One region of the Xylocopilactobacillus apicola genome, then DNA from elsewhere that is predicted to be linked to it. Evidence: a T-box and tRNA genes for the amino acid it is inferred to sense, from the RefSeq annotation. Region 1 holds a T-box; the other holds one or more tRNA genes.

Evidence for each region. The T-box of region 1 lies ahead of asnS (asparagine--tRNA ligase). A T-box ahead of a tRNA ligase gene usually reads a tRNA of that ligase, here a tRNA-Asn.
Region 2: it encodes a tRNA-Asn, which carries the amino acid that the T-box ahead of asnS (asparagine--tRNA ligase) is inferred to sense. The anticodon was not compared.

The regions. Positions count from the first base shown of each region.
Region 1 covers NZ_AP026802.1:415,457-431,508, forward strand. Annotated here, with positions in the region: gene R8495_RS02115 (D-2-hydroxyacid dehydrogenase) at 1-537, shown strand, start outside; gene R8495_RS02120 (plasmid pRiA4b ORF-3 family protein) at 690-1,319, shown strand; T-box leader at 1,374-1,610, shown strand; gene asnS (asparagine--tRNA ligase) at 1,655-3,043, shown strand; gene R8495_RS02130 (plasmid pRiA4b ORF-3 family protein) at 3,572-4,192, shown strand; gene R8495_RS02135 (MurR/RpiR family transcriptional regulator) at 4,293-5,003, opposite strand; gene celB (PTS cellobiose transporter subunit IIC) at 5,107-6,402, opposite strand; gene R8495_RS02145 (6-phospho-beta-glucosidase) at 6,415-7,857, opposite strand; gene R8495_RS02150 (TetR/AcrR family transcriptional regulator) at 8,185-8,766, shown strand; gene R8495_RS02155 (NAD(P)H-dependent oxidoreductase) at 8,727-9,347, shown strand; gene proC (pyrroline-5-carboxylate reductase) at 9,380-10,177, opposite strand; gene R8495_RS02165 (helix-turn-helix domain-containing protein) at 10,273-11,160, shown strand; gene deoC (deoxyribose-phosphate aldolase) at 11,237-11,902, shown strand; gene R8495_RS02175 (phosphopentomutase) at 11,907-13,097, shown strand; gene R8495_RS02180 (pyrimidine-nucleoside phosphorylase) at 13,109-14,407, shown strand; gene R8495_RS02185 (carbon-nitrogen family hydrolase) at 14,427-15,206, shown strand; gene R8495_RS02190 (PTS sugar transporter subunit IIC) at 15,240-16,052, opposite strand, start outside.
Region 2 covers NZ_AP026802.1:866,872-882,923, reverse strand. Annotated here, with positions in the region: gene metG (methionine--tRNA ligase) at 1-485, opposite strand, end outside; gene R8495_RS04420 (cation-translocating P-type ATPase) at 565-3,330, opposite strand; gene R8495_RS04415 (transposase) at 3,567-4,331, opposite strand; gene R8495_RS04410 (cold-shock protein) at 4,535-4,735, opposite strand; gene R8495_RS04405 (C39 family peptidase) at 4,965-6,086, opposite strand; tRNA gene R8495_RS04400 (tRNA-Leu) at 6,284-6,369, opposite strand; tRNA gene R8495_RS04395 (tRNA-Thr) at 6,475-6,547, opposite strand; tRNA gene R8495_RS04390 (tRNA-Glu) at 6,552-6,623, opposite strand; tRNA gene R8495_RS04385 (tRNA-Asn) at 6,683-6,755, opposite strand; rRNA gene rrf (5S ribosomal RNA) at 6,761-6,877, opposite strand; rRNA gene R8495_RS04375 (23S ribosomal RNA) at 6,933-9,837, opposite strand; tRNA gene R8495_RS04370 (tRNA-Ala) at 10,019-10,091, opposite strand; rRNA gene R8495_RS04365 (16S ribosomal RNA) at 10,143-11,709, opposite strand; gene R8495_RS04360 (CvfD/Ygs/GSP13 family RNA-binding post-transcriptional regulator) at 12,198-12,611, opposite strand; gene R8495_RS04355 (NAD(P)/FAD-dependent oxidoreductase) at 12,762-13,748, shown strand; gene R8495_RS04350 (TIGR01906 family membrane protein) at 13,710-14,351, opposite strand; gene R8495_RS04345 (TIGR01457 family HAD-type hydrolase) at 14,380-15,153, opposite strand; gene R8495_RS04340 (YutD-like domain-containing protein) at 15,167-15,508, opposite strand; gene R8495_RS04335 (bifunctional metallophosphatase/5'-nucleotidase) at 15,495-16,052, opposite strand, start outside.

The DNA.
Region 1 (16,052 bases):
GGTGCAGGACGGATTGGCGCGACTAGTGCTCAAATGTTTAATGCTTTGGGTGCAAAAGTAATTGCTTACGATGTTAAACCTAACCATAAGTTGGATGATATTTTGACTTTTAAATCCAAAGAGGAAGTTTTGCGGGAATCTGACGTGATTTGCTTGCACGTTGATTTGAATGAAACTTCGAAGAATTTGATTGATGCTGAAGCGTTAAGCATGATGAAACCAACGGCTTATATTGTCAACGAATGCCGCGGACCGGTTATTGATACAGATGCACTTATTAGCGCTTTAGAAAATAAACAAATTGCTGGAGCAGCTCTTGATACGCTGACCGGTGAAGAAAACTTCTTCAATTTTGACTTGCGAGGCAAAGAATTGCCAAGCGAGCAGCTTAAGAAATTGCGCAGCATGGTCAATGTTATTTTGACGCCGCACATTGGTTTTTATACTAATATTGCGGTTCAAAATATGGTGGACATCTCGCTCGATGATGCTTTGAGCATCATCGAAGGCAAAGGGAGCGAACATATCGTTAATTGATTTTCATTAGGGGAAAATTATCATTATCGGGGATTCATGTCTGATTAGCTTAGAGAAACGAAAAATTCAAAGCTTAACTTTAAGGAGTTGAGCTACAAACTGAAAGTCGTGCCTGAAAAAGTGCGGCTTTTTAAATGGAGGGTTGAAAACAATTGGTCAAACATCACCTTTATCAAATGCGCGCTGAACTGTTGGGATTTGAGCCAAAAATCTGGCGCACTTTTACCATTAACGGTGAAAAAACGCTCGCTCAACTCGGATATACTTTAATTGCAATGTTTAAAATGAAGAGCTCCCACTTGTTTGAATTTATGCAGGAAATCGAAGATGCCAAGGCGGGTAAAACGAAATTAAGATATACTTTACAAGAAGATGAGTATCCTGATTTGATGGACGATATCTGCTTGGATGTGTTCACCTGGAAACTCCATAATTGTCTTGATGAAAAGCGCGACCACCTCTTATTTCGCTATGATTTGGGTTGCGATTGGGAAATATTAGTAACTGTTGAAGAAGCATCCTACGAAGAAATGTCAATCAGAGGATTGCCACGGTTGAAGGATGGTGCGGGCTATGGCATCATTGAAGATATTGGCGGAGTTGGTGGATTGGCTGAATATTATCAGGTGTATCAAAATGGGCCCGCTGAAGAACGTGAGTCTTATCGGCGGTGGTTGGGAGAACTACCTGATTTGAATTATTTCTATTTTGCGGAGTGTGATATTTTTTTGTCCGACCAAATCCGGGTTAGCAAACAGGCCTATGAAGAGGGCTTTCTTTAACATCCCTTTGACAAAAACAAATTGGCGTGTTAGATTAAGAAAAAAATCTAGATCAATAAAGCGGTGATGAAGACGAGTACTCACGAAAATAAGTTTAGCGAGTTGAGGATGGTGGAAGCTCAATCAAAGTTTCGTGAGGAAGAACCCTTCGGAGTTTCTAACTGAAAAATGTGTTTAGTAGGCTTAGACGTAACCAAGACGTTACCTGGTAAGAGGATTTGTCCTCTTAATGAGAGGTTTATTTACTAAACAAATTAGGTGGTACCGCGAAAACAGCTTTTCGTCCTATGAATTAGGATGAAAGGCTTTTTATTTATCTAAATAAGGAGTGGAAGATGGAACAAGTAGTGATTAAAGATTTATATGAAAAGAAAGAACATGGTGAGGAGACTGTCACTGTAACGGGCTGGCTCAAGACGATCAGAAGTACGAAACGGTTAAGTTTTATTGAAATGAACGACGGATCGTGTTTACAAAATGTGCAGGTGATTGCTGAAGCTGATCTTGAAAATTACGAAGAAATCTCCAAGTTAACGATCAGCACAACAATTCAAGTTACAGGAACTGTCGTTGATACGCCAAAAGCTCAGCAGCCGTTTGAAATTCATGCCAGCGCCGTTAAAGTTGTTGGTCAATCTGACGAAGACTATCCGTTGCAGAAAAAACAGCATTCTTATGAATATTTGAGAACGATTGCTCATTTGCGACCAAGAACTAAGACTTTTTACGCAGTTTTCAAAATCCGTTCTTTAGTTGCTTTTGCAGTTCATCAATACTTGCAAGAACATGGATTTGTTTACGTTAACACGCCAATTATCACGAGTAGCGACGCCGAAGGTGCGGGCGAAATGTTCCAAGTGACCACATTAGATCTCGATAACGTACCTAAAGATGATCAGGGAAAAGTCGACGAGAGCAAGGACTTCTTCAAGAAAGAAACCAATCTGACGGTTAGTGGTCAATTAACGGGCGAAGCATTTGCGCTCGCATTACGCAATATTTATACTTTTGGTCCAACTTTTCGGGCGGAAGATTCGCATACGACTCGCCACGCTGCTGAGTTTTGGATGATCGAGCCGGAGATGGCTTTTGCGGATCTACATGATGTAATTGAAGTGATTGAAGGATTGTTACAGTCGGTCATTAAATATGTTTTGAAAAATGCACCAGATGAAATTCAATTTCTAAATGATCACGTGGATTCAGAACTAATCAACCGCCTTGAGGCGACAGCGAATAATAAATTCGAAAAAATTACTTATACGCAAGCGGTCGATTATTTGTTGGAATCAAAAGAATCGTTTAAGTATCCAGTGAAGTGGGGCATTGATTTTCAAACAGAACATGAACGCTATTTATGTGAAAAAGTGTTCCAGAAGCCAGTTTTTGTGACGGATTATCCAAAAGAAATCAAAGCATTTTATATGCGCAATAACGATGACGGCAAGACGGTTGCAGCAGTTGATCTCTTGGTTCCCGGCATTGGTGAGTTATTGGGCGGAAGCCAGCGTGAAGAGCGAGTAGCCCAATTAGAACAAAAAATTGCCGATTTTAATTTAGATCCTGAATCTTACAAGTGGTATCTGGAATTAAGAAAATATGGCGAAACGGAGCATTCTGGGTTCGGAATTGGGTTTGAGCGGTTGTTGATGTTTGTCACCGGGATGGAAAATATCCGGGACGTGATTCCTTTCCCTCGGACGCCAGGTAATGCCGAATTCTAAATTATTGAAAGTCCTCATGTGAGGGCTTTTTTTAGTATTATCACAAGTTTAAAATTTATTTGCGGGTTGCATGCTATTTAACAATAACGCTACGGTAACAGCTTAAAAGTAGTTGAGCAACTTTATTTCAAAATCACCTGAAGGGGGTTGCTTATGAGCATAAAAGATCGTTTTGATAGCGCTTCGATAATTTTGATGCGCTAGGGGGATAAATTCCTGTAAGTTTCTGACCTGAAAATAGCTTGATCAACTGCCAATTACCAATAAATATAAATGAACCAATCGCACCTTGCTATTTTGCGGCATTAGCACTTAAAGCTTAATATAGATTCACACCAGTAATTATGTTATCATTAGTATAATATATAGCAGAGATTAAAAGTTCTTTTTTCGTAATGAAAAAGTTATCTAAATGGCACATGCTACGTATATTGGTTATCTTGACGGTCCTCTTGTTCAGAAAAAACATTTTGAAGGCGTCAACTTTGATTAGAGTGGCGTGCTTGCAATTTAACAAGGAGATATTAAATGGCCAATCATTATGTTTACCGGTTTAATTCTAAGCTGGTGGGTTGTAAACCTAAAATATGGCGAAATTTTAGAGTTGATGGCGACAAGCCATTAGATCAATTAGCATATGTAATTATGGCATTGTATGAAATGGATGAAGGCCATTTGTTCAATTTTGAAGATCGGACTGATGGTGAATTAATTAGTTATGAGATGTCTCCAGGAACGCGCGTTGATTTGTGCTCAGATGCTACGAGGTACAGTGTATTTGATCGAAAGATTCGCTCAGTCATTAATGAAGATAACCCTCAATTGATGTTTGTTTATGATTTTGGTTGCAATTGGGAAGTTTTAATAGAATTGCAACATTGTGAAATAGTTGATGATTTAACTCAAGAAATGCCACAAGTTGAAGAAGGTGAGGGATATGGAATCATCGAAGATTTGCAGGGAGTTGAGGGTTTAATGAGGTTCAAACAAATGTTAGAGAGTGCAGACAGTAATGATTATCAGTATTACTGTGATTGGTTTGAAGGACAATTGCCTGATCTTTCGAATTTTGATTTGGCAAAGTGCAACTCTAATTTGCATGATAAGATAACGAAGTTAGAAAATCATTATCGGATCGGAGATTACTAAGTAAAAAGTTTACAGTTTTCTATTTAAAAAAATCTGCAAAAACGGTTTGGGATTGCAAATTGATTTTCTAGGAAATAAAAAAAGACCATAAGGTCTTTTTTTAAGTGTTAATTGATCGTGATAGTCTTTCTAAAAGATACACCACCGGGATTTGAGTTGTTAAGTTCAAAGTACTATTAACTATTTTTGATTCCAATAGATAACAGAAATTCAAATCAGATAAATTAGCGATGGTGTTATTGGAACTGTTGGTGATGCTGACAACTTTTGCTCCTTTGGATTGGAAGCTTGTCATCGGCTCAATAACTTGAGGAGTCTCACCGCTAACGGATAAAACAATTAGTGTTTTACCCTTACAAGATCCATTACTTCTTTGAATGGGGTAAAAAGGGTCATGAATTACAAAAGCGTTTTGTCCGTTATTAGCAAATTGGCGAGCCCCGTAAGATGCTAAGTCAGAAGAACTGCCAATTCCAAAGAAAAGGTAATCAGTACTATGGGCAGCTATTTCTTTAAAATCTTTGATCTGTTGATCGTATTTAGAAATCATTGGTTGGTTGAAATAATACTTAGCTTGGTAAGTAACATCATCCACGACATCGTCTAATTGATTCTCTTTTCTGATCTGAAGACACAGGTCATCATAATGTTCAAATCCCATTTTCTTCATTGTTCTTACGACAGATGCAGGTGCAACCTTCAGCTTGAGCGCTAACTGGCGCAGACTATACGAAATGACTTGTTTTTGATGAGTGAGGATATATTGATAAATTTTCCATTCAGTTCTTGTGAACTCTGTTTTTTCATCCATAGTTAAACTTTCTATTTTTGGGTTCGTTCATGAAGATAAAGTTTAACATTTGAACTGAATAATTCCAAACGTTCGCTAGAAAATTAAAAGCTTTTTAACATTACTAGGCAACAGCAGAAGCCGCTTGTTCTCGTTGATATTTTTCCTTATCAGAACTCTTGAAGAAAGCATAGTAAATCGCAATATCCATAATTATTTCGATGATTTGAAGAACTGCTCCTGAGATATGGTTAGTAGACAAAAAGCCTGAAATAATCGGTGGAGTTGTCCAAGGAACATAGACGCCAGATGTTTTAGCAACGAGGCCAAACTTCATCGTTGAATAAGCTAAAGTGATGTTTGCTAGCGGGGTCAAAATAAATGGAATTGCCATCTTGTAATTCAAGACAATTGGTAAACCAAAGACGATTGGCTCATTAATGTTAAACACTGCAGGTCCAATAATTAATTCTCCCAAAGTCTTGAACTCTTTACTCTTAGAAGCAAAAACAATCAAAATTGCGAGTCCTAAAGTAGCACCACAGCCACCAATTCTGACGAAATTGTCAAAGAATGGCTTAGTAACGATGTTTGGCAAAGATTTACCAGCAGCATGAGCTGCGGCATTTTGAGCCATTGTTGCGTATAAAATTGGATCAACAACGCCAGAGATCGCATTTGCTCCATGGATCCCGAAGAGCCATAAAATACAAACAACCAATTCAATAACAAACGCACCAGCTAAGGTATTACTTACATGACCTAATGGACCTGCAAGGAAGAAGGTGATAACGTTTGGAATACTCTTCATTGGAGTTGCTTCAACACCTAATCTAATAACCCAGACTAAAAGTAAGGCGATTGCTCCGGGGAAAAGAGCTGCAAATGAGTTACTGACAGCAGGTGGAACGGTGTCGGGCATTTTGATTGTTAGATTCTTGTGGATCAGCCATACGTATAGATCTGTAATGAATAATCCAACAATCATTGCGATAAACAAACCAGCAGAATCTAATTGGTTTAAAGGAACCCAAAGGGCACCAGCTTTATCAGTCTTTAAAGGAATTGTTAAAATAAATGCAGCAATTCCCACGATCATTGCAGAGAATGCGTCGACCTTATAACTTTTAGCCAAGTTATAAGAAATTCCAGCAACTGCAATTAAACCCATAATATGAAAAGATGCATTTGTTGGGTATTGAACGATTGTTGCCCAATTTTTACCGAAAGTATTTGCCATGAAATCTTGGTAACCTTGAATCGGAAATTGAGCAATGATCATGAAAACAGAACCGATAATAATCATCGGAACTGCAGCGGTCATTCCATCGCGTAATGCTACTAGATGTCTAGAAGCAGCAATTTTACTAAAGAATGGAATTAACTTTTGATTTAAAAAATTATTTGATTTTTCAGACATATTATTAACCTACTATAAATTTTCGCCGTTTGAGCTGATCACTTTTTTGAACCAGTCGAACGAATCTTTCTTTGAGCGTTCCATTGTTCCGTGACCTTCATCGTCTTTGTCGACGTAGATGAATCCGTAACGCTTAGACATTTGGCCAGTTCCCGCTGAAACTAAATCGATGCAGCCCCATGGAGTGTAGCCGATCAGATCAACACCATCTTCTTCAACTGCAAGTTTCATCTGTTCAATGTGTGATTTCAGATAATCAATGCGATATTGATCATGGACACTGCCGTCAGCTTCTTTTTTGTCAACAGCACCGAAGCCATTTTCAACGATGAACTGAGGAATATCATAGCGATCTTTGAACCAATTCATCGAATAACGTAAGCCCTCAGGGTCAATTTGCCAGCCCCATTCCGAAGCTTTGACATATTTGTTAGGGACGCTATCTTCCTCTTCACGGTAATGATAGTTTAACGGTTCGTTGTCTTGAGCTTGAACACAGCGAGACATGTAATAACTGAATCCAATGTAGTCGACAGTTCCTTGAGCTAAATCTGACATGTCCTCTTTAGTGATGTCCATTTCCCAATCTTGATCTTCTTGATATTTAGTCAGCCAAGCTGGATATTTACCAGTCGAATGAACATCTTGGAACCAATAACGGCTCTGCATTGCGCGTTCAGCTTTCATGATGTCAGCTGGTTTTGGTGAAGCTGGATAGAGCGGAACCATTGCAATCATTGAGCCAATTTGGAAATCAGGATTGATTTCGTGACCGATTTTTACGGCTTTTGCACTCGCAACTAACTCATAATGAGCAGCTTGGTACATTGTTTTCTCAATATTTTCACCAGGCTTTGGTACAAGACCCGAATTAGTGAAAATTGCAAAACTATTTTTGTAATCGGTTTGGTTGTTGATCTCGTTAAAAGTCATCCAATATTTAACTTTATTTTTGTAACGTTTGAAAACGACTTCTGCAAAATTTACAAAGAAATCAATTAACTTACGGTTACGCCAGCCACCATAATTTTCAACTAAATAATATGGCATTTCAAAGTGCGATAAAGTGATTACAGGCTCAATGTTATATTTGAGACATTCATCAAAAAGATCATCGTAAAACTGGAGACCTTCTTCATTGGGTGTTGCTTCGTCGCCTTTTGGAAAAATTCTAGTCCAGGCAATTGAAGTTCTAAAGCACTTAAATCCCATCTCCGCGAAAAGCTTAATGTCTTCAGGGTAGTGATGATAAAAATCAATCGCTTCGTGGTTGGGGTAGTTTAAGCCCGGTTTGACACCGTCAGTGATTTGACGTTCAACACCGTTTGCTCCGGCAGTCATCACATCAGCAACACTGATTCCTTTGCCCCCTTCTTGCCAAGCGCCTTCTAACTGGTGAGCAGCAACTGCGCCTCCCCATAAAAAGTCACTTCGTAAACCTTTTTTTTGGTTCATGTTTTCCCTCCTTGGTATCGGTTTCATTCTTAATTTATCATAATTTGTCGACGTTTCAACCAAGCTGCAGTGATATGCGTTTCAGAAAAAGAAACACTTTTTTTCAAGAAAAATAAGTGATACTCTTTTGAGATCAACCGTATCAGGTAATTTCAAAGGGTTTGTAGAGAACAAAATTTATGAAAAAATATGAAATCTATGCAAAAATATAAATGCAAAAATCTGCGAAAAATTGGTTTTGAAACAGAAAATTCTTTTTTAGAAACACTAAACCAGGGTTTTGACTCCAAAGGATAACGGTGTTATCCTGTTGTGCGGGAGGTATCCATGGCTGGAAAAACTAATTATACTAAATGCAAAATTGTTGAAACGACAATTATCGAATTGCAAAACGCTGATTATCACGATCTATCGTTAAGGAAGCTAGCTGGTAAGGTTGGATTAACGACAGGAGCTTTTTATAAGCATTTTAAAAGTCGCGATGAGCTTTTTACAGAGGTAACGGCGGTTATTTCAAATCGAATTGACCAAAATATTGAACAGGCAATAAGAGAAAATAGTTCTACTTCTGCAAAAGAAAAAATTTTGATCTTTGCTAATCAATTATTGCAATCTTTTGCTGATCAACCTCACCTGATGAATTTCTTATTCTTTAACCCCATAGCGAGTAAAGCTTTAAGTTTTTCGCCAGATGAAGTTGAACGGTTTCCGCTGTTAGCGTTAATTACCAATTTAATTCATGAATTAGCTTTATCAACAAATTTAGAACATGACGAAAATTTTTTATTCGTTCAGTTTTGGGCTTTTATTCAGGGGTATGCAGTTTTGCTTGATCGAAAAATAACTAAATACGAACCTGAAGTGTTGCGATGCACTTTAAATCAATTCCTTTTGGAATCATCAAAATGATTGACTATTTGATTATTTATTGCCATCCTTTCAAAGGTAGCTTTAATCACGCTATTTTAGAGCGAGTTATCCAAAATCTTGAAAATAATCATCGTTCTTATGAAGTCATCGATCTTTACCAAGATCATTTTATGCCTGTCTATGACGAGGAAGAGCTCCACCTTTTTAAAGAAGGAAAAACGCAAGATCCACTTGTTCTTAAATATTTAAATTTATTTCAAAGTGTGCGGCAAGTGATTTTTATTACGCCGATTTGGTGGAATGACGTGCCAGGGATGTTAAAGGGATTTATTGACAAAGTCATGAAAGAGGGGCCAGGGCTAAGTCATACGGTAACATCAAAGGGAGTGAAGGGGGAGTTAACTCAAATAAAACAGGCAATAGTTTTTACAACTTCGACTTCTCCGACCCTTTATTACCGATTTCTGTGTGGTAATGGGATCAAAAAAATCTTTATTAACAAAACTTTAAAACAATTAGGAATTAAGAAGGGGCGTTGGATCAATTTCGGAAACATTACTCATTCTTCTAGAGAACAGCGCATCCATTTTTTGAACCAAATTTCTAAAATGAAACTTTAAAAAACGCTGACGAAAATTCATCAGCGCTTTTTCTATTTATTTAGCTTGGTGTCTTGGGCAATTGTTGCGTCAACGCCTTTAATAACAGCGGTTTGAAAATTGTTTGCTTGCATTTCCAGTAGGCCAGCAACTGTCGTGCCGCCAGGAGATGAAACGTCATCGATTAAATCCCACGGATTCTTACCAGTTTCCTGCATTAATTTTGCACTACCAAAAACGGCTTGGGCTGCGATTTTGTCCGCCAGTTTCTTAGGCAAACCGTACTTGACCCCAGCACGCGCAAGGGAGTCGATATAAAGAAAAGTAAAAGCCGGCGAGCTGCCGGAAATTGCTGTAAATAAGCCAAACTTATCTTCTGGTAAATCAAAAAGTTCGCCAGAGCTTTCAAGTAGCCTGTGGGCAGTTGCTAGTTGTTCTTCATTAACACGATTGTTATGGCAAATGGCGATGGCAGCTTCCCCAACTGTCGCGTTTAGGTTTGGCATTACACGAACTATTGAAGTATCAGGGTTAACTGAGCTTTGTAAATGAGTTAAGTCGAGTCCTGCGGCAATTGAGATAATTAGTTGATCTTTAATTTGAGATTTAACTGAATTTAAAATTGACAAGACAACGTTAGGTTTAACAGCAAGAACAATAATTTCGCTTTGACTAACGACTTGAGCACTATTTTGGGTGACATTAACTCCCAATTTCTCTTTGATTGTACTCAATGCGTCTGAATTTAAATCTGAGACGGTGATGTCACTTGCTGCGACAGTTTTTGTTTTAACAATTCCAGTTAATAGCGCAGTTGCCATTTTTCCAGCGCCAATAAATCCTAATTTCATTTCTGATCGTCCTTCCTTTTTTTGTTTTTCTTTACTATACTAAAATCAATCATTATATTAATTGGTTTTTCTTAAACAAAAAATGGGCAAATTTAATGCAGACGATTAATCTTATTGAATCATTTCCTTTTTTGCGCGAGCTGGATTGTTATATTTCGGATGCAACTAGTTCAAAGCAACAGGTAAGTGATTTCTATTACAACCCCAAGCGTTTAATTAGCGGATTTTACTACCGGAATTGTCCGCAGGCGCAAATTGAAAATCATGTCGTGGCGCTTATTTATGTTATCAAAGGCTCAATTGAACTCGGCAAAATTAAGTTAACAAGTAATCAAGTGTGGTTATCTAATGGTCCAATTCAGTTAGTAAATGGTCAGCATGGTGAGTTTATTTGCTTTCTATTTAAGACTAATTACTTTATTTCTCGCGCTCTCGCACTTACTAATGATGATTTAGTTTTTGCGCTTTTAAAGAACTCAGCTGAACCACTTGATTATGCTTTTGATTTTGATACGGAACCGACGATTGGAATTTTAGCATTTTTACTGTTGCGCCAAATTGTCAAAATGAGCTATCAGAAAAATGAGATCACCAACTCAGCTTGTGCATTATTGTTGGATGAATTAGCAACCAATCAGGATAAAATATCTTATCAAAGCCGCCAAGAAGATTATTCTTTGAAAGCCGTTAATATTTTGAACTATTGTCAAAATCATCTATCTAGTTGTTCTTTGGATCAATTGGCCAATCACTTCCATGTTCATCCAAACTATATCTCAATGTTGGTCAAAAAAGAGACCGGCGATAATTTAAGCACGATTCTTAAACGTTACCGTTTTAATTTGGCACGGAGATTGCTACGTGAAAGTGATTTGACGATTGAAAATATCGCACAGTTTCTCGGTTATAACGATCTTTCACATTTTTATAAGACGTTTAAACAAGAAACCGGCTTAACGCCAAAGCAATATCGAAAAAGTTAGCATTTTCTTGAAATATATAAGAAAGTCGAGCAGAATATAATAGGAATTGTTTTTGAAAATGAAAGGGGTTAAATAATTGAATTTAACAACGGAACAACTTGCTAAGTATTTAGATCATACCAATTTACAGCCAAATGCAACGCAAAGAGATATTGAACAGACTTGCATGGAAGCTATTAAATACAATACTGCTTCAGTTTGTGTTAATGCCCATTGGATACATTTAGTTCAGAAACTTTTGGCAGGATCTTCGGTGAAGCCGATTGCAGTCGTTGGTTTTCCACTAGGAGCAACTACGACGTCAGCTAAAGTCTTTGAGGCAAAAGAAGCAATTACAGCTGGGGCCCAAGAGATTGATATGGTAATAAATATTGGTGAATTAGTTGGTGGTAATTCTCAGTTTGTGGAATCTGATATCAAAGCGGTTGCAGAAGAAGTCCACCGTGAGAATAAATTGTTGAAGGTTATTATTGAAACTTCATTTTTAAATCGGGAACAAATTGTTACTGCCTGTCAATTGGCGGTGGCAGCTGGTGCCGACTACGTCAAAACTTCCACAGGATTTAGTTCGAGCGGAGCTAAAGTAGAAGACGTAGCTTTAATGAGGCAAACTGTGGGCAAGGATCTTGGAGTTAAAGCATCAGGCGGAATTCACAGTCGTAAAGAAGCGCTCGCGATGATTGAAGCAGGTGCGAGTCGACTTGGAGTTAGTGCAACCGTGAAAATTTTGACAGAGGAATAATAGAATGACAAAATATCAAAGAATTTTTGTGATCGTAATGGATTCAGTTGGAACCGGTGCTGCACCTGATGCAGATAAGTTTGATGATGTCGGTTCAGATACACTAGGTCATCTAGGAGAAGCTCTTAAAGGTGAGCTCAAGCTTCCTAATTTAGGCAAACTGGGACTTTCCAACTTGCGGGATAACCCAATCAAGGGAGTTTTAAACGCTGAAGCACCGCTTGGTTATTATGGAAAAATGGCTGAGATTTCAGCGGGTAAAGACAGTATGGACGGACATTGGGAAATGATGGAGTTACCAGTGACTAAACCACTGGATTATTTTCCTAACGGCTTTCCAGAAGAATTGTTAGCTAAAATTGAAAAGTTTTCGGGCCGAAAAATCATCGGTAATCGACCGGCTTCAGGGACGAAAATTCTCGAAGAATTAGGTGAAGAACAGATGAAGACAGGCGATCTAATTGTTTATACTTCTGGCGATTCGGTCCTGCAAATTGCTGCTCATGAGGAAATAATCCCTGTTAAAGAATTGTATCGAATTTGTGAATATGCGCGCTCTTTAGTCAATGGGCCTGAGTATTTAATCGGGCGGGTGATCGCTCGTCCTTATATTGGTCCTGATAAAGATCATTTCACTCGGACTGCTAATCGGCACGACTTTTCTTTGGAGCCTGATGGGAAGACAGTTTTAGATTATTTACAGGAACATCAGCTTCATACAGTTGGCATCGGCAAAATTAATGATATTTTTTCTGGTCAAGGCATTGATGAAGGATATCATAATGAAAGCAATATGGATGGGATGGATCATCTTGATCACGTCTTAACTGAGGATTTTAAAGGATTTTGCTTTGTTAATCTTGTTGATTTTGATGCGATGTATGGTCATCGCCGTAATCCAACAGGATATGCGAAGGCTTTAATGGAGCTTGATGAGCGAATCGGTCAAGTTCTTGCAGTTTTAAAAGATGATGATTTGTTGATGATTACCGCTGATCATGGTAACGATCCGACGTTTAGAGGAACCGATCATACACGGGAGTTTGTGCCGCTTTTGGCATTTTCACCAAGCATGAAAGAGACAGGCTCTCTTGGAATCCGCAAAACTTTTGCAGATTTGGGAGCAACGATTTTAGATAATTTTGAGGTCAAAGGAAGCGATGTTGGAACAAGCTTTTTGGCGGATTTGAAATAGGAGAACGCAAGATGAGAATGGTCGATGTAATTCATAAAAAACGTAACGGCGGAGAACTGACTGACAAAGAAATCGATTTTTTTGTTTCGGGTTTTGTTGACGGCAGTATTCCTGCTTATCAGATCAGCGCGCTTTTAATGGCGATTTATTATAAAAATATGACTGATCGTGAGCGGACAAATTTGACGATGAAGATGCTCAATTCGGGCGAGCGGTTAGACTTATCAGCAATTCCTGGTATCAAGGTTGATAAGCACTCAACTGGCGGAATCGGCGACAAAGTTAGTATTCCGCTGGCACCGATCGTGGCAGCGGCCGGAATTCCTGATCCGATGATTTCAGGGCGAGGTTTGGGAAATACTGGCGGAACTTTGGATAAATTAGAAGCCATTCCAGGATATCAAGTTGAACAAACAAAAGAACAGTTTATTGAGCAAGTTAAAGATATTGGACTTGCCATTGTCGGGACGACGGGCAATATTGCCCCAGCTGATAAAAAAATTTACGCTTTGCGTGATGTGACTGATACGGTGGACTCGATTCCGCTTATTTCGAGTTCAATTATGAGTAAGAAAATTGCTTCGGGCACTGATGCGCTCGTTATTGATGTTAAAACCGGTTCGGGCGCATTTATGAAAACTTTGGCAGAAGCGCAAGAGTTGGCTCACGCTTTGGTGGAAATCGGTAGAGGCGTTGGAATGAAATGTATCGCCGTCATTACTGATATGAGTCAGCCGCTAGGCAATAAAGTTGGCAATTCGCTAGAAATTGAAGAATCGATTGATTTACTCAAAGGAGAAGGTCCCGAGGATCTCAAAGAGATCACGCTAACTCTCGGCAGTTATATGGCAATTTTGGGCCAAAAAGCGACTAATTTTAATGAAGCTTACGCAATGTTAGAAAAAACTATCGAGGATGGGAGCGCCTTGGAGAAGTTTCGTGCAATGCTTAAAGCTCAAGGTGCCGATGAGCGAGTTATTGATGATTACTCAATTATGCCGCAGGCCAAATATCACATTGAACTTCCAGCTAAACAAAGCGGTTTGTTGACCAAACTTAGCGCAGATGAAGTTGGGATTGCTAGTATGATGTTAGGTGGCGGACGACAGAGAGTTGATGATCAGCTAGACTATTCAGTCGGAATTGATCTTCATAAGAAGGTTGGGGATCCCGTCCAAGAAGGTGAGTCGTTAATGACAATCTATAGTAACCGAGAAGATATTGACGACGTTTTAGAGCTTCTCTACGATCATCTTGAAATTGGAACGGAAGTAAATCCGCCAAAGATGATTTATGAAATAATTGAATAAAATTTAGGAGGTGGTAATATTGCGAGTAGCTTTAGCACAAATGGATATCAAATTAGCTGATCCCGATTTTAATTTCAGATTTGTTGAAAAAGTGATTGAAAAATCGGCGCAAGAAGGATCCGATGTGGTAGTCTTGCCTGAGATGTGGAACACGGGCTATGCTTTAGATCATTTAAATGAATTGGCAGATCCGCTTGGTCAAAGAACTAAGACTGAATTAGGCAAATTGGCGAAAGCTTATCACCTTAACATAGTAGGCGGTTCGGTGGCATTAGCTCGTGACAACAATTTCTACAATGAAATGATGATTTTTAATCGAGCAGGAGAATTGATCGGAAGCTATGACAAAGTTCACCGTTTTGGCTTAATGGCCGAAGATCGATATATTATGGCAGGTTCGAAGGAAAATATATTTTCCGTTGATGGAGTACTTTCAACGGGAGTGATTTGTTATGATATTCGGTTCCCTGAGTGGTTGCGTAAAATGGCAGCCAAAGGGGCGCAAATTATTTTTGTGAGTGCTGAGTGGCCCACAGCGAGAATTAAACAGTGGCGCCTTTTGCTCCAAGCCAGGGCGATTGAAAATCAAGCATTTGTTGTTGCTGTTAATCGAGTCGGAAGTGACATGGATAATGAATTTGGCGGGGATTCACTGATTGTCGATCCGTTAGGTGAAATTATCGCCGAGGCGGGCGAAGAAGAACAGCTGATGATCTGTGAATTTGATGAATCTACAGTTAAACAAGTACGGGGACAAATGCCAGTTTTTGCTGATCGGAGAACCGAACTTTACTATTAAAAAAAACCAAGCGGATTATGCTTGGCTTTTTTGTTAGCTTTGGAGTTCGGCTTGTTTCTTCATGACCCTTTCGCTGATAAGCATAAATGGAAGATAGAAGAAGACGCCAATTACAATAATTAAGATCTGAATTAGTACTGCACGCCAATCTCCGCCGGTACAAAGGTAAGCGTTAAGTAACGGTGGAGTTGTCCATGGAGTCATGACGACGACTCGATTCATCAGTCCAATCGAAGTGCAGAAATAAGCAATTAAATTACCGATCACTGGCATCAAAACAAACGGGATCATCATTGGAATGTTAAACACAATTGGATATCCGAAAATGACGGGTTCGTTGATATTGAAAATTCCGGGAGCTAAAGCCAAGCTGGCAATTTCTTTGTTGGCTTTTACTTTTGAGAAAATGAAAATAGCAATTAAAAGACAAAGTGTTGACCCAGTTCCACCAATCATCCCAAAGACATCACGGAAAGTTGTGGTCAAAATATAGGGAACCGGCTTATGAGCGGCAAAAGCTGCCATATTTTTGTTCATATTAATTAAGAGCAATGGATCTAAGAGAGTGCCGTTAATAACAGACTGGTGAATTCCTAAGGTAAATAGAAAGTTACCGGCACTATAAATGATTAACATTCCTGGTAAACTAGTCGTCAGTCCGCGCAAAGGTTCTTGGATTAGATTAGTAATGAGATCAATTAAATTAGTATGGGCAAAAACGCTTAGTAAGGCGGCAATTAGAGCGAAAATACTCAAGGTCAACATTGATGGAATTAAATCATTAAATGAAGCAGAAACAGCAGGCGGAATATTATCGCCCAAATTGATTTTTAAGTGCTTCATTTT
Region 2 (16,052 bases), 450 kb from region 1:
TCATGACCGCTAGGTGCTTTACCACCAATCACCTGACCTGACTCATCTCTGTAAACTTCAGCTAGCTGCGATTCAGTAAAATATTCTTCATCAGAAACCGAATACCAACCCTGGTAAATACCTTTGTAGATATCACCTTGTTCTTTAAGTTTACTAAAAATATGCTGAACTAGCTTTTCGTGGTCAGGATTAGTGGTCCGAATAAATTGATCATAAGAAATATCCATCAATTTCCAAAGTTTTTTAAAATTTGCAATCTGCTCGTCTAAATATTCAATCGGTTTTTGATGATTTTCCTTTGCTTTTAATTCAATTTTTAAACCATGCTCATCGGATCCCGTCAAAAAATAGACCTCTTCGCCTTTTAAACGATGAAATCTGGCTAAACTATCAGCTAAAACTGTTGTATAAGTATTACCCAACTGAAGCTGCCCACTTGGATAATAGATCGGTGTTGTAATATAAAATTTATTATTCGTTGCCATTATTCCCTCACAAAAACTAAATTACTCTAAATTATAGCATCTCTTAATGAAAAAAATATCGCCCAAAGGCGATAATCTATTATTTTAAATTTTTAGTTGCTTCCATTTTTCTCACAATCCATTTTCTTAATTCCTCAACTAATATTAAAGGAATCGGAATCGCAATCAAGAAAATCCAATTCACTAATTTCAACGGACCCGTGTCAAAAATTCCTTGAAAAAAAGGAACATAAATTAAAAATAACAAAATTAAAACTTCAAAAATGAGCCCGATCACAACCCTGTGATTACTAAAGATACCAATTTTGAAAACCGAAGATCTTTGAGTCCGGCAATTAATCGCAGCGGCAATTTGAGCAAAAACAATTGCTGCTAATGTCATCGTCGTAGCTTCTCGATAATTTGCACCAGAAGAAGCTAATGCTACTCCTGGCCAACCATGCAAGTAATTAATAAAGAAATACGCTGCTGTTGAAACAATGGAGGCAAACAATCCGTACCAACCGAAGGCTTTCCAGATAATTGATTTGGTCAATAAATGAGCATTTCTAGCTCGAGGAGGTTTTTCCATAATCCCCGGTTCACTTTGTTCAGCGCCGAGACCCAGTGCTGGTAGCATATCAGTCCCAAGGTCAACAGTTAAAATTTGCATCACTGTTAGCGGTAAAGGAATTAAGCCTCGTGAAAATAGAAATAAGGCCGAGGGGATTGCTTCAGGCAAATTGCTATTTAAAATATATACCAAAAATTTCTGAATATTACTATAAACTGTACGTCCTTCTTCAATAGCGGTTACTATTGAAGCAAAATTATCATCAGTCAAAATCATATCGGCAGCGTCTTTTGCAACGTCAGTTCCAGTCATTCCCATCGCAATACCGATATCAGCTTGTTTTAAAGCAGGAGCATCGTTAACCCCATCGCCAGTGGAGGCAACAATCTCGCCGTTTCTTTGGTTAGCTTTAACAATGCGATATTTCTGTTCAGGCGCGACTCGTGCAAAAATAATCTCTCCTTTTACAGCTTCAGATAGCTCATCATCTGACATTTGATTTAAATCTGTATCAGTAATAACCCGCGCTTGATCAGAGACGATCCCAATTTTTTGAGCGACTGATTTAGCTGTAAGTCCACTATCTCCTGTGACCATAATGATCTTAATTCCGGCCTTTTGAGCTTTTTTAACTGCATCGTATACTTCTGGACGCGGCGGGTCTGCCATCACCGTAAAACCGATAAAAATTAAATCATTTTCAGTATTTTCAATAGTGTACTCCGAAGAATTCATTGTTTCTGGAATAATTCGGTAGGCCATGGCGAGTGATCTAAGCCCTTTTGCCGCATATCCATCATCAGCTTCATTAATTATGTTTTTATCATCTGCTGTAATATCACGAATCTTTCCTTGATCAACAATTTTCGTAGATTTTGCCAACAAACTTGAGAGAGCACCTTTAACGGCAATTAAAATTTGTCCGTCTTTTGTGTGATGAATTGTGGTCATACGTTTACGATTAGAATCAAAAGTTAATTCTTTTATACGTGGAAATTCTTCAAGGATCTTATTTTTATCGATGCCTGATTTAGCAACTAAAATCGAATGTGCCGCTTCGGTCGGTGTCCCAATAATTTTTGGTTTTTGATTATCATCTCTTTTTATCTCGGTATCGCTATTTAATGCAGAAATTTTTAACAATTTCATTAAATCATCATCTGATTCAGTTGTAACCTTACTTCCTTTAAATTGAATTTCACCGTTATTTAGATAGCCTTCTCCAGTTACTTGATAAACTTTATTTAGCAACCAAATGTGATTAATGGTCATCTGGTTTTGAGTTAAAGTCCCTGTTTTGTCAGAAGCAATTACTGTTGTTTCACCCAAAGTTTCAACACTATTTAAAGATTTGACTAATGCATGTTTTTTTGCCATTCGTTGAACTCCCTGTGCCAAAGAAAGGGTTACTGTTGGCAACAAACCTTCAGGAATAAAGGCAACAATCATTCCAAGGGCAAAAATAAATGATTTAGCAACCGGATAGTGAACAAAAAGAATTGCCGAAACAAAAAAGACTAAACCGATAAAAATAGCTATCAGCGAAATTTGTCGAGTTAAACGGTTTAATTCGATTTCTAGAGGAGAAGTGATTTTTTTATTAGACTGCGTAAGTTTAGCAATGTGCCCTAATTCCGTCTCCATCCCAGTTTTAGTTGCAACTGCTAAGGCGCTCCCCGCGGATGCTATTGTACCAGCAAAAACTTCATTTTTTATGCCAAAACGTCCATAACTGTGCTGATAATCTACTTGTTTATGGACAAGGTTGGATTCACCCGTTAAAGCAGATTCGTCAACCTCTAGGGCATCATTTGAAATAATTCGAGCATCAGCCGAAATATTGTTTCCTGCCGTAATTTGAAAAACATCCCCTGGAACCATATCTTCGACGTTAATCTGAATTTTTTTATTATCCCGTATAACTTGCGCATAGCTGGGTAACATTTTTTTAAGCGAATCTGTCGCCTTCTTAGCTGCGCGTGCTTGCCAATAACTGAAAAGGCCATTAATAATATTGACAGCCCAAATTGCTATCCCTAATTCCATCATTCCGGCAAACATGGAAATAAGCCCGCTTACCCATAGCAAAATAGCCATCACGCTAATAAAGTGTTGAAGAAAATCTTTAACTCTCGACCCCTGCTTTCCCTGGGTAATAACATTTGGTCCATATTTGCTTAATCTTTTTTCGGCTTCCTTATCGCTTAATCCCTCGTTGGAAGTACCTAATTGTTTGTAAAAATCATCAATTTGAATTTGCATCAAATCTTGTTTATTATCATCCTGTTTCATTTTCCATAAGCTCCATAAACAATAAATTATGTGAAGTAATTATAACCATTCTTTTAAAAAAAGCTATTATTCTTTTTTAAAAAAATACAACTCTGCTTCTGCTCATTTTAAACGAAAAAAATGGTTCTATGTCAACCAGTGTTGATGAGTAATTTTCCAACCAGCCAGATCTAAATTGGTCTAGCTGGTTTTTGCTTTTCAAATCGTTTTTGTATTTATTTTCTTTGAACTGCTTCTCAACGATTAGGCATCTGGACCAGATGAAACCGATCGATAATAATTTCAGCATTGGGAAATATTTGCGGGATAAAACTCACATATGCCGCATTCAAATCAACAACAATGGTTTTAATTCTTTGGCGTTCAGCTAATGAAAAGCGCCCAAAGTAACGTTTCAAATCTTTCGTTAAGCGACTTGGTAACATTTCCAGCAGCTGATGCTGCCGACTATCCATCATCACAAAACTGTACATTCCACCGGTAGTCTTAGTCTCATCAAAGAGTAAGTGCTCTGGTAAATGATGGCACTGATTACCCATGATACTTGGATTTGCTTCTATAATCAAGCGTTGGACACTAGATGCTGAAATCCCGTGCCGTTCGGCAATGTCTTTTAATGAACTATTGTGCATTGCTTCTAAGTTCACTGATAGCTTGACTTGTTCAGAAATCCAACGAGACCTTTTAACAACATTAGTCTTGGCAGTAGTGGTACTTTGACATTTACGGCAGAGAAATCTTTGTTTTTTAAGGTCGAGATAAGAAACTCTTGGATTGTTGTTGGGCAATAGAATTCGGGAAGTTTTAGTCCTGTTCTTGACGATTTGTCCTTTAAAGCCGCAGTTAGGGCAATGTTTGAGGGTATAAGTTAAAACAGCATGATAGATGACAGCTTCAACATCCCCAATCATTTGAGTTTCAAAAGGATTGTTTTCGTCCAATGTAATATTAGGGTCTTTAATTCCAAGGAGATTACTGATAAAATCTTTACTAGAGAACATTCGTAAACCTGCTTTCAATTATTTTTTAGACGATTTGATTGTAACATAGCGAGCGGTGTTCTTTTTTGTTTTGCCAAAAATCTAAAATTGGTATAGGTAAAAAAAGAGCGCCGATCATTACTGATCAACACTCAATATTATAGAGCCCAAAAAAAGCCCGACATTCACAAAGTGAAGTCGAGCTTATTTTCTTAAACAAACAATTAACCTTTATTTACGTTAACAGCTTGTGGTCCGCGATCTGAATCCTCAATATCAAAAGTTACAGCTTCGCCTTCAGAAAGGGTTTTAAAACCATCTCCCTGAATGGATGAGAAATGTACGAATACATCGTCGCCATTTTCTCTTGTTAAGAAACCATAACCCTTTTCAGGATTAAACCATTTTACAGTTCCGTGTTCCATTGACTTTCCTTCCACTAAAAAATTGCATCTATCACAGGTACCATGGGGAAAGTATAAAACTATTCGAACCACTACCCTTTGAAAAAATACAACTATTATTTTACCAGATTTCAAAATAAAAGCAACTATCTTTAAATAATGTTTTTAAATTTGTGGCAAAATATATTCTGTATTCTCTTCAGTGGCACCGAAAAAGCAAAGCAAATTAGCCTGTTTTGTGGCATATAACTTACTTGATTGTCATTGCAGATCCAGCGTACTCATGGTTAAATTTGCTCAAATTAGACCAATATATAGCACCGTTATCATAACCATTGTTATAACCTAATTTTCTAGTTCCGCCTGAGCCTGCGCCATCATTTGCTGAAAAATAAAGTGGATCGTGAATCAAAAAGTTGCCGTTATCGTAACCTACAATCACTTTACAATGATTACGGTTTGTATCAGTTTGGTATGATGAATAGCCATAATACAACACTGGATGACCAGTTAAAACTAAATTTTTAATTGTTTCTGTATTAGCCCCAGTAACATTTCTAACATTATTGTTCCATCGATGTGCATAATTAGTTAAAGCAATCGAATTAATCACATAACCAAAACCAACACCAGTATAAACATTTCCCTTCTGTCCTCCAGGCGTTGGATACATAGGTAAATTATCTTGAACCGTACGAAGGTCAACAATTGGTCCTTCATAATCAATTAACATTGCCATAGCTGTTCCAGCACATCCCCACGGAGCATAAACCGGTGTGTACTGGCTGATGTAAGGAACGCTTAATTTAACACTCGTCGCATTAATTTGACCTGGTACAACATTATCAGCAGGAACCCATTGGTTAGTCCCAACTTCATACCAAGTTTTACCATCTACTTGTCTTTGTCCAACAACCTTCCATGTTGTCCCATTTTGTAGATACAAGCCTGAAACTAAAGTATTACCAAACCCTGGAGCTTGATAAACAGCAATTCCATAACCAGGTTCATATCCAACAGTTACATAACTCTTTCCATCCCAACTAGGAATTTCAGGAGCAATATACTTCTTAATATATTGAGCTTGGACCCATTGGTTACCACCAACATTATAGTATTGGACACCATTAATATCTTGACTGCCAAATACCTTCCAAAGTGTTCCATCCAAAAGTAGCTTATCAGTCGAAGCAACTCCTGTACCATTTACTTGGTAAACTCTAATACTATAGCCCTTAACATAAGATACTTGACCAACAAAAGCTACATCATCAGCTAAAACTCGTTGACGACCTGTTGTGACAAACATCATTAAACTTAGAACAAAAAGCATCAAAGCACTTAAAATTTTCTTTGATTTCTTGTTATCCATATCTTCCTCCTAAAACTTTAATCTAGTAGATTATACTAATTAATCAAATAAAAAACATTTTTCTTAATTAATGATTAAAAACAACAAAATATAATTAATTATAATAAAATTAAAAAAGAGATTACAACTAGTCAATTTGAAATCTCTCGCAAAACAAAAAACCGATAGAATTAACTATCAGTTCCTGATTTAAAAAGTGCGGGCAAGAAGACTCGAACTTCCATGAGATTTAACTCTCACAGGATCCTTAATCCTGCGCGTCTACCAGTTCCGCCATACCCGCATCATTAAAGTAATACATTTAATAATATAAAATCAAATAGCACTAATGTCAATCAAAACTTTAAAACCTAGAAATAAAAAACTCTAGAAAAACTAGAGTTAACCATGCCGACTAGAGGATTCGAACCTCTGACCGCCGGTTTACGATACCGATGCTCTACCAACTGAGCTAAGTCGGCCCGATGACCCGTACGGGATTTGAACCCATGTTACCGCCGTGAAAGGGCGGTGTCTTAACCACTTGACCAACGGGTCATAACTAATCGGTAACTAATTACCGATAGAAACATCTAACTGAATAGTTAGAGAATATACTCCGGTTGCCAGACTCGAACTGGCGACATCTTGATTAACAGTCAAGCGCTCTACCAACTGAGCTAAACCGGAATAAAGTGTGGCAGCTTCCTACCCTCGCAGGCACTTACGCACCAACTACTCTCGGCGTTAAGAAGCTTTACTTCTGTGTTCGGAATGGGAACAGGTGTTTCCTTCTTGCTTTCGCCACCACACTCGTGTCCTTCGACACTCAAAACTAAATATCTACTTCACCACATTACTCTCGTCCCGGTTAAGACCTCGACTTATTAGTACTGGTCCGCTTCATACGTCGCCGTACTTCCACTCCCAGCCTATCTACCTCTTCTTCTTAGAGGAGTCTTACTACCTTACGGTATGGGAAATCTCATCTTGAGGTTAGTTTCTCACTTAGATGCTTTCAGCGATTATCTATTCCATACTTAGCTACCCAGCTATGCCTTTGGCAAGACAACTGGTTCACCAGCGGTATGTTCATCCCGGTCCTCTCGTACTAAGGACAAATCCTCTCAAATTTCCTACGCCCGCGACGGATAGGGACCGAACTGTCTCACGACGTTCTGAACCCAGCTCGCGTACCGCTTTAATGGGCGAACAGCCCAACCCTTGGGACCAACTCCAGCCCCAGGATGCGATGAGCCGACATCGAGGTGCCAAACCTCCCCGTCGATGTGAACTCTTGGGGGAGATAAGCCTGTTATCCCCAGGGTAGCTTTTGTCCGTTGAGCGATGGCCCTTCCATGCGGTACCACCGGATCACTAAGCCCGAGTTTCCTCCCTGTTCGACTTGTAGGTCTCACAGTCAAGCTCCCTTTTGCCTTTGCACTCTGCGAATGATTTCCAACCATTCTGAGGGAACCTTTGGGCGCCTCCGTTACTCTTTAGGAGGCGACCGCCCCAGTCAAACTGCCTGCCAGACACTGTCCCTCTATCTCTCGTAGTAGGTTAGAACACTCATCTAATCAGGGTAGTATCCCACCAGCGTCTCTACTCAAACTGACGTCCAAGTTTCATTGACTCCTACCTATCCTGTACAAATTACACAAATGTTCAATATCAAGCTGCAGTAAAGCTCCATGGGGTCTTTCCGTCCTGTCGCGGGTAACCCGCATCTTCACGGGTATTATAAATTCACCGAGTCTCTTGTTGAGACAGTGCCCAAATCATTACGCCTTTCGTGCGGGTCGGAACTTACCCGACAAGGAATTTCGCTACCTTAGGACCGTTATAGTTACGGCCGCCGTTCACTGGGGCTTCAGTTCACTGCTTCGGATTGCTCCTAACAGCTCCCCTTAACCTTCCAGCACTGGGCAGGCGTCAGCCCCTATACTTCATCTTACGATTTAGCAGAGACCTGTGTTTTTGATAAACAGTTGTTTGGGCCTTTTCACTGCGGCTGATCAATCTCTTAATCAGCACCCCTTCTCCCGAAGTTACGGGGTCATTTTGCCGAGTTCCTTAACAAGAGTTCTCTCGCTCACCTTAGGATACTCTCCTCAACTACCTGTGTCGGTTTGCGGTACGGGTATATACTCCCTCACTAGAAGCTTTTCTCGGCAGTGTGAAATCTGTACCTTCGCTACTTTATTTCGCTCCCATTCGTATCTCACCATTATCAGAAAAAAGCTTTTCTCTCTTTCCCTGACTCGATACTTAGACATGCATTTCCATCAGCATGCGTACTTATCCTCCTGCGTCACTCCTTCGCTCAATCAGTCATATATAGTGCAGGAATATCAACCTGCTGTCCATTAGATACGCCTCTCGGCTTCTCCTTAGGTCCCGACTAACCCTGGGCGGACGAACCTTCCCCAGGAAACCTTAGTCTTTCGGTGAATAGGATTCTCACCTATTTCTCGCTACTTATGCCGGCATTCTCACTCCTATACGCTCCACTGCTCCTCACGATACAGCTTCTCCGCATATAGGACGCTCTCCTACCACGTACATTCTTCATGCACATCCACAGTTTCGGTATCATGCTTAGCCCCGGTACATTTTCGGCGCAGGGTCACTCGACTAGTGAGCTATTACGCACTCTTTTAATGATGGCTGCTTCTAAGCCAACATCCTAGTTGTCTCTACAACCCCACTTCCTTTTCCACTTAGCATGTATTTTGGGACCTTAACTGGTGATCTGGGCTGTTTCCCTTTCGACAATGGATCTTATCACTCACTGTCTGACTCCAGAGGTGTTTTATAGCAGTATTCGCAGTTTATCTGGATTCAGTAACCATTGACTGGCCCCTAGTCCAAACAGAGCTCTACCTCCACTATACTTTCCTCCAGGCTAGCCCTAAAGCTATTTCGGAGAGAACCAGCTATCTCCAAGTTCGATTGGAATTTCACCGCTACCCACAACTCATCCCCGCATTTTTCAACATACGTGGGTTCGGTCCTCCAGTAAGTTTTACCTTACCTTCAACCTGGTCATGGGTAGGTCACTTGGTTTCGGGTCTATATCTACGTACTCGCGCCCTTTTCAGACTCGCTTTCGCTTCGGCTCCGTCTTCTCAACTTAACCTTGCACGTAAACATAACTCGCCGGCTCATTCTACAAAAAGCACGCCATCAGCCTTTAACGGCCTCTGACTACTTGTCAGCACACGGTTTCAGTATCTATTTCACTCCCCTTCCGGGGTTCTTTTCACCTTTCCCTCACGGTACTGTTTCTCTATCAGTCACCAGGTAGTATTTAGCCTTGGGAGATGGTCCTCCCTGCTTCAAACGGGGTTTCACGTGCCCCGCCTTACTCAGGATCCTGCCTCACTCTTCTTAACTTTCGTTTACGGGACTCTTACCCTCTATCGTGTGCTTTCCCACGCAACTTCAACTAGTTATTCCAACCTTAATGGCAGTCCTACAACCCCAACAGTAAACTGCTGGTTTGGGCTCTTTCCTTTTCGCTCGCCGCTACTAAGAAAATCGATCTTTCTTTCTCTTCCTGTGGGTACTTAGATGTTTCAGTTCCCCACGTTCCCCCTTAATACCTTTACAGTATTAAGTAGATACCTTTCCAGATATCTGGGTTTCCCCATTCGGATACCCGCGGATTATAGCTTACTTACAGCTCCCCGCGGAATTTCGGTGTTCGTTCCGTCCTTCATCGGCTCCTGGTGCTTAGGCATCCACCGTGCGCCTTTTCTTCTTAACCTTTGACTCTTTTTCGTCTCGTTTCCATCCTCTCGGACTTCTTCTTAACGCGCAATGTGGCTTCTTTATCAGCTAATAGTCTCTCAACTATCAACTTTTAGTAGATATTCAGTTTTCAATCTCCAAGTCTCACTGACCTTCTTTAGCTTCCATACTCTCGTACTTCTTCTACTCCCGGTCAATGGAGGATAGCGGGTTCGAACCGCTGACCTCCTGCGTGCAAAGCAGGCGCTCTCCCAACTGAGCTAATCCCCCAACACTTCGCTCTCTCAAAACTAAACAAGTCAAGCTTTCCTTTTTCCTTAGAAAGGAGGTGATCCAGCCGCAGGTTCTCCTACGGCTACCTTGTTACGACTTCACCCTAATCATCTGCTCCACCTTCGACAGCTGGCTCCTCCGAAAAGGTTGCCTCACCGGCTTCGGGTGTCTCAAACTCTCATGGTGTGACGGGCGGTGTGTACAAGGCCCGGGAACGTATTCACCGCGGCATGCTGATCCGCGATTACTAGCGATTCCGACTTCGTGTAGGCGAGTTGCAGCCTACAGTCCGAACTGAGAATGGCTTTCAGAGATTAGCTTACTCTCGCGAGTTCGCAACTCGTTGTACCATCCATTGTAGCACGTGTGTAGCCCAGGTCATAAGGGGCATGATGATTTGACGTCATCCCCACCTTCCTCCGCATTATCTGCGGCAGTCTCTTTAGAGTGCCCATCTTACTGCTGGCAACTAAAAATAAGGGTTGCGCTCGTTGCGGGACTTAACCCAACATCTCACGACACGAGCTGACGACAACCATGCACCACCTGTCTTCCTGTCCCCGAAGGGAACATACTAATCTCTTAGTACCTCAGGAGATGTCAAGACCTGGTAAGGTTCTTCGCGTTGCTTCGAATTAAACCACATGCTCCACCGCTTGTGCGGGCCCCCGTCAATTCCTTTGAGTTTCAACCTTGCGGTCGTACTACTCAGGCGGAATACTTATTGCGTTTGCTGCAGCACTGAAGGGCGGAAACCCTCCAACACTTAGTATTCATCGTTTACGGCGTGGACTACCAGGGTATCTAATCCTGTTCGCTCCCCACGCTTTCGAGCCTCAGCGTCAGTTACTAGCCAGTCAGCCGCCTTCGCCACTGATGTTCTTCCATATATCTACGCATTTCACCGCTACACATGGAGTTCCACTGACCTCTCTAGTACTCAAGTCTAACAGTTTCTGATGCACGTCCATAGTTGAGCTATGACCTTTCACATCAGACTTATTAAACCGCCTGCGCTCCCTTTACGCCCAATAATTCCGGACAACGCTCGCCACCTACGTATTACCGCGGCTGCTGGCACGTAGTTAGCCGTGACTTCCTCGTTAAATACCGTCAAGTGAATAGCAGTTACTCTACTCACCCTTCTTCTTTAACAACAGAGCTTTACAATCCGAAAACCTTCTTCACTCACGCGGCGTTGCTCCATCAGACTTTCGTCCATTGTGGAAAATTCCCTACTGCTGCCTCCCGTAGGAGTTTGGGCCGTGTCTCAGTCCCAATGTGGCCGTTTACCCTCTCAGGTCGGCTACGTATCATCGCCTTGGTGAGCCTTTACCTCCCCAACTAGCTAATACGCCGCAGGTCCATCGATTAGCGACAGCTTAAAGCCGCCCTTTCCTCAGTTAATCATGCGATTATCTGCTCTATCCGGTATTAGCACTTGTTTCCAAATGGTATCCCCGTCTATTCGGTAGGTTACCTACGTGTTACTCACCCATCCGCCGCTAGTTCCACTGATTCCACCCGAAGGTTTCCTCTGCTTCCCTCGCTCGACTTGCATGTATTAGGCACGCCGCCAGCGTTCGTCCTGAGCCAGGATCAAACTCTCATTTGATTTCTCTAACTCATTATCTTAAACCTTACTGGCTTTTCAATAATTCTCGTTATCCTTTGTGGTTTTACGACCCTCTCGTCGGTTTTTCGAGTCTCTCTCGCTGTTGATCTCCTCAACAGGGGTTCGAAGTTTAACTACTTCTCTCTTCTCTACCTTCTCGGTATCTCTACCTCCTGGTATTCTCAAAAAGATTTTCATCTCACTTCTGAGCTTGACTTGTTCAGTTTCCAAAGAGCAAATGTTCCGTCATCCCTCACCGCTACTAGCTTCTTTCAACTCTTCGCTCGCTCGCGACAACTTTTATATATTACCTCGTTTAACAACCTCTGTCAACTCTTTTTTTTCAACCTTTTTTCGTTCTTCTTCGTTGACCGCTTTTTTGACCTTTTTCCTTTTTTCGGCCGCAAAAACATCGGTTATCTCTCTCAAGGACAAAAACTATTATACGCACTCTAATTCAAAATGTAAATACCGAATTTAATAATGATCTATTTTTTCTTGGATATTTTCTCTTTCGCCTCTTCAATCCAATAAGGTAACTCATTCTTGATAGTTGAGAATCCTATATTTGATCGATGGTTTGTAAAGAAAGTTTTCTTTCTGGATTCTTTATTTAAATTTTTTGGACGATTCCCACTCAAGATTGAACTTTTGTTTTTTTGTTCAAGAACCCTTAAAGATAAAGAAATTTTTTGATTATATTCGTTGATGTCGATTATCATTACACGTACTCGATCTCCAACATGAACGATTTGATGTAAGTTTTTGACATATCCATTTTTCGCCTCTGAAATATGGATAAGTCCTTGATACCCATGATCTAATTCAACAAAAACTCCATATCTTTGAATTCCTGAGACCGTCCCATAAACGATATCACCAACTTTTAATTTTCTTTCCAATGAAGTAAACTCCTAATCCTGTTTCTTTATTTTATGCTATGATACATTCAATTATCGCCCAAAAGCTGATCAGCGGGTATAAATATTATAAACAAAAGAAAGGATATTGAATAACTCTTATTAAAATTAAGAGCTACTGGGAATAATCTAATGCAAATAAAGAACAGAAATATTTATGACGTAATCATCATTGGTGGTGGACCGATTGGCATGTTTGCAGCTTATTATGCTGGCTTGAGAACCTTAAAAGTTCAGTTAATTGAATCATTAGGCAAGCTTGGCGGCCAACTAGCTGCACTTTATCCGGAAAAAGAAATGATTAACGTTCCCGGATTTGCTCAAATTAAAGCAACTGATTTTATCGAACGTTTAGATAAGCAACTTAATGGGTTTCCTGTTAACGTCTTACTCAACAATACAGTTGATACGATCAATTACTCCGAAGGAGTCTTCGAAATTGAAACTGACAAAACAACGACGTACAGTAAAACAATTATTATTGCTACTGGAATTGGACCATTCGAGCCCCGAAAATTGCCTCTTTTAATTGATGAAACGACTGAAAATAAATTTATCTCCTACTATGTAAGAGATCCACGTTCCTATCAAGGTCTCAATGTTGCAATTGCTGGCGGAGGTGATGGAGCAATTGATACTGCTTTACAACTATTAAATCACGCTGAACATCTTACAATTATTCATCGCCGTGAAGGTTTTCGTGCTCTGGAGTCCAATATGGCTAAAATTAAAAATTCTCCCGTCAAGATAATGACCCCCTATGTTATTTCTGCGTTGAATGAAGAAAACGGTAAGTTAAAAATAAACCTTCAGAAAGCTCGAGAGTCTGAAATTAAAGAAATAATTAATGCCGATCGACTGATTGTAAGCTATGGATTTAAAGCAAATAATCGAATTCAGCAAAACTGGGGTGTTGAACTTGAACGAAATTTAATCACTGTTAATCAAAAAATGGAAACGAGCCGACCTGGAATTTATGCAATTGGCGACGCAACTATTTATCCCTACAAACAAAAAATCCTCGCCAACGGTTTTGGTGAGGTTCCTATCGCAGTTAATAGTGCAATTGAAGACTATTCGTTAACGAGTAATCGAAATATCCATGGAATTGTTCAATGACAATTCTTTTTTTATTTGGCGATTAATCAAAATATTCATTATCAGTAAAACTAAGACCCATAAGACAAAGAAAAAAATAAACTCAACTTCAAAAAATTCTTCAGGCAAAATATTAATAATCGGATCTCTCATGGGATCAAAAATCCAATCTGAATTACGAAAAAGAATCATATGAAACTCAACAAAAAATTGATTAAAATCTGTCGCAAACATCAAAAAAATCAAAACAAAAGGAATGACTATCAAAAAAAGCAATGATCTTTTAAGCGTTAACCAGTATTTACTTCGACTAGCTGATCGGAAAACAAAAAATGAACAAATTAAACCGCAAAGAAAAACAACATTATTTACCAATATCAGTTGTTTGACTTCAAAAAAATGACGCAAACCCGCTGAAGATTGGATAAAATTTGGAAAAACAAGATGATTATTAAATGGATTGAGCAAATAATTAACAACCACTAAATAGTTTTTCATTAAAGTTGAAACATTCAATCCGCTAATTTTCACTAAATGTAACGGCGAAATAAGCGATCTAAAAACCAATGGTGAAGATGCAACTGTGATAAAAATGACTGCTGTTAAAGTGGTTAAAAAAATCAATAATCCCCTACTAAATAAGCGAAAACGTTCAAGCAAAATGCCACTCCTCAAGACTATCTAAAATGAATTTAGGCAATTTATCTACACTTTTTAAATCTTCTCTTTTTGTTACTCCTGTCAAAACAAGTGCTGTATCAATCCCAAAATTTATTCCGCCTAAAATATCAGTATCATAATTATCACCAAACAAAACTAAATTCTCTTTGGCTACATTTAAATCTTCAGAAATTAAGTCCAACATAATCGTTTGAGGTTTTCCAATTATAACTGGATCAACCTTCGTTGCTATTTGTAATAAACCGATAAGTGCACCCGCACTGGGTACCAAACCAACTTCCTTAGGAATGGCTCGGTCAGGATTAGTTCCAATAAAAATTGCCCCTTTCTCAATTGCCAAGGCCGCAATTTCCAATTTATGATAAGTTACATCCGAATCCAACCCAACAACAACATAATCTGGATCTAGTTCATCGTAAATAAAACCATAATTAGCCAATTCTGTTTTCAAGCCATTCTCACCAATTACGTAAACATGGGGGCAAGTAACCGTTTTGTTTCTAGCAATGTATTCGGCCGTTGCCTTCGAAGCTGTATAAATATTTGATAATTCGACGTCAATCTGATGATAAACATGCAAGAAATCAACAATAGCCTCAGGAGTTCTAGTTGTATTGTTGGTCACCAAACGAAATTTAAGATGATTTTCGAATAAATCCTTAATAAACTTTACGGCCGAAGGAATTTTTTCTTTTCCACGATAAATCGTCCCGTCCAAATCAATCAAATAGCCTTGGTACCTCATTTCATCACACATATTAAAGCCCGCCAACTATTTTTTTCAACAAAAAATAAGGACAATCAAAAGTACAAAATTCATTCAAAAAATCTTCGCAAGTTGCAATTGATTTAAACTTATTCTTACCTGCTTTTTCATAGAAGCCTGTTAATCTTAATTGATCATTACTCCAGTCACCAAATATATAATCAAATTTGGCAAAAAAAATTGTGTAACGAGATTTTAACGAATCTAAATCTAAACTATTTTTATAATTATCTACTATTAGATAAAAATTTCTATCAATGGAAACAAATGACTTGCCTCGATGCCTAACATGTGATTCGATAAAGTCATATTTAGTGTTTTTATTTTCTTCCATAGCTGTTTTTTAAATAATCACGTAATACTTCTCGTAAAAATTTTCCATAAAAAGGTTTTATTTTGCTTGCCTGCTCAATCGAAGGAAAGTATTTCAAGTAGCGAAAATTATCCGGGACCACAATTGAATAAACCTGATCATCGACTATTTTTCTGTGATTAAAAAATGCGTTAGAACCGTCAACTTCAATACCATAATAAAGCATTGAGCCAAAAATTCGGCCGCGAAAACTAACTCCTTTCAGTGGATATTTTGTTAAAAAATTTCTAGTATTTTCTATTTCGGTAATAAAACTTCGCAATTGAACACCCGTAAGTTTAACTATAATTGGATGAATTGGGTGAGGCAAAGCATGAAATACTTCGCGGTAAGTAACTTTACCTTTTGGCAAACCGTTCAAAAATAACCCAGCATTTAAAATAACATATTTACATCCTGTATAGTTTCTTAGCGCCAGAACAAATAGCTCACTTAAATCAGATTTTTCAAAATTGCTAAAACCAAACCCTGGAGAATTTTCTATAACCAACTCTTGCTCCATAAT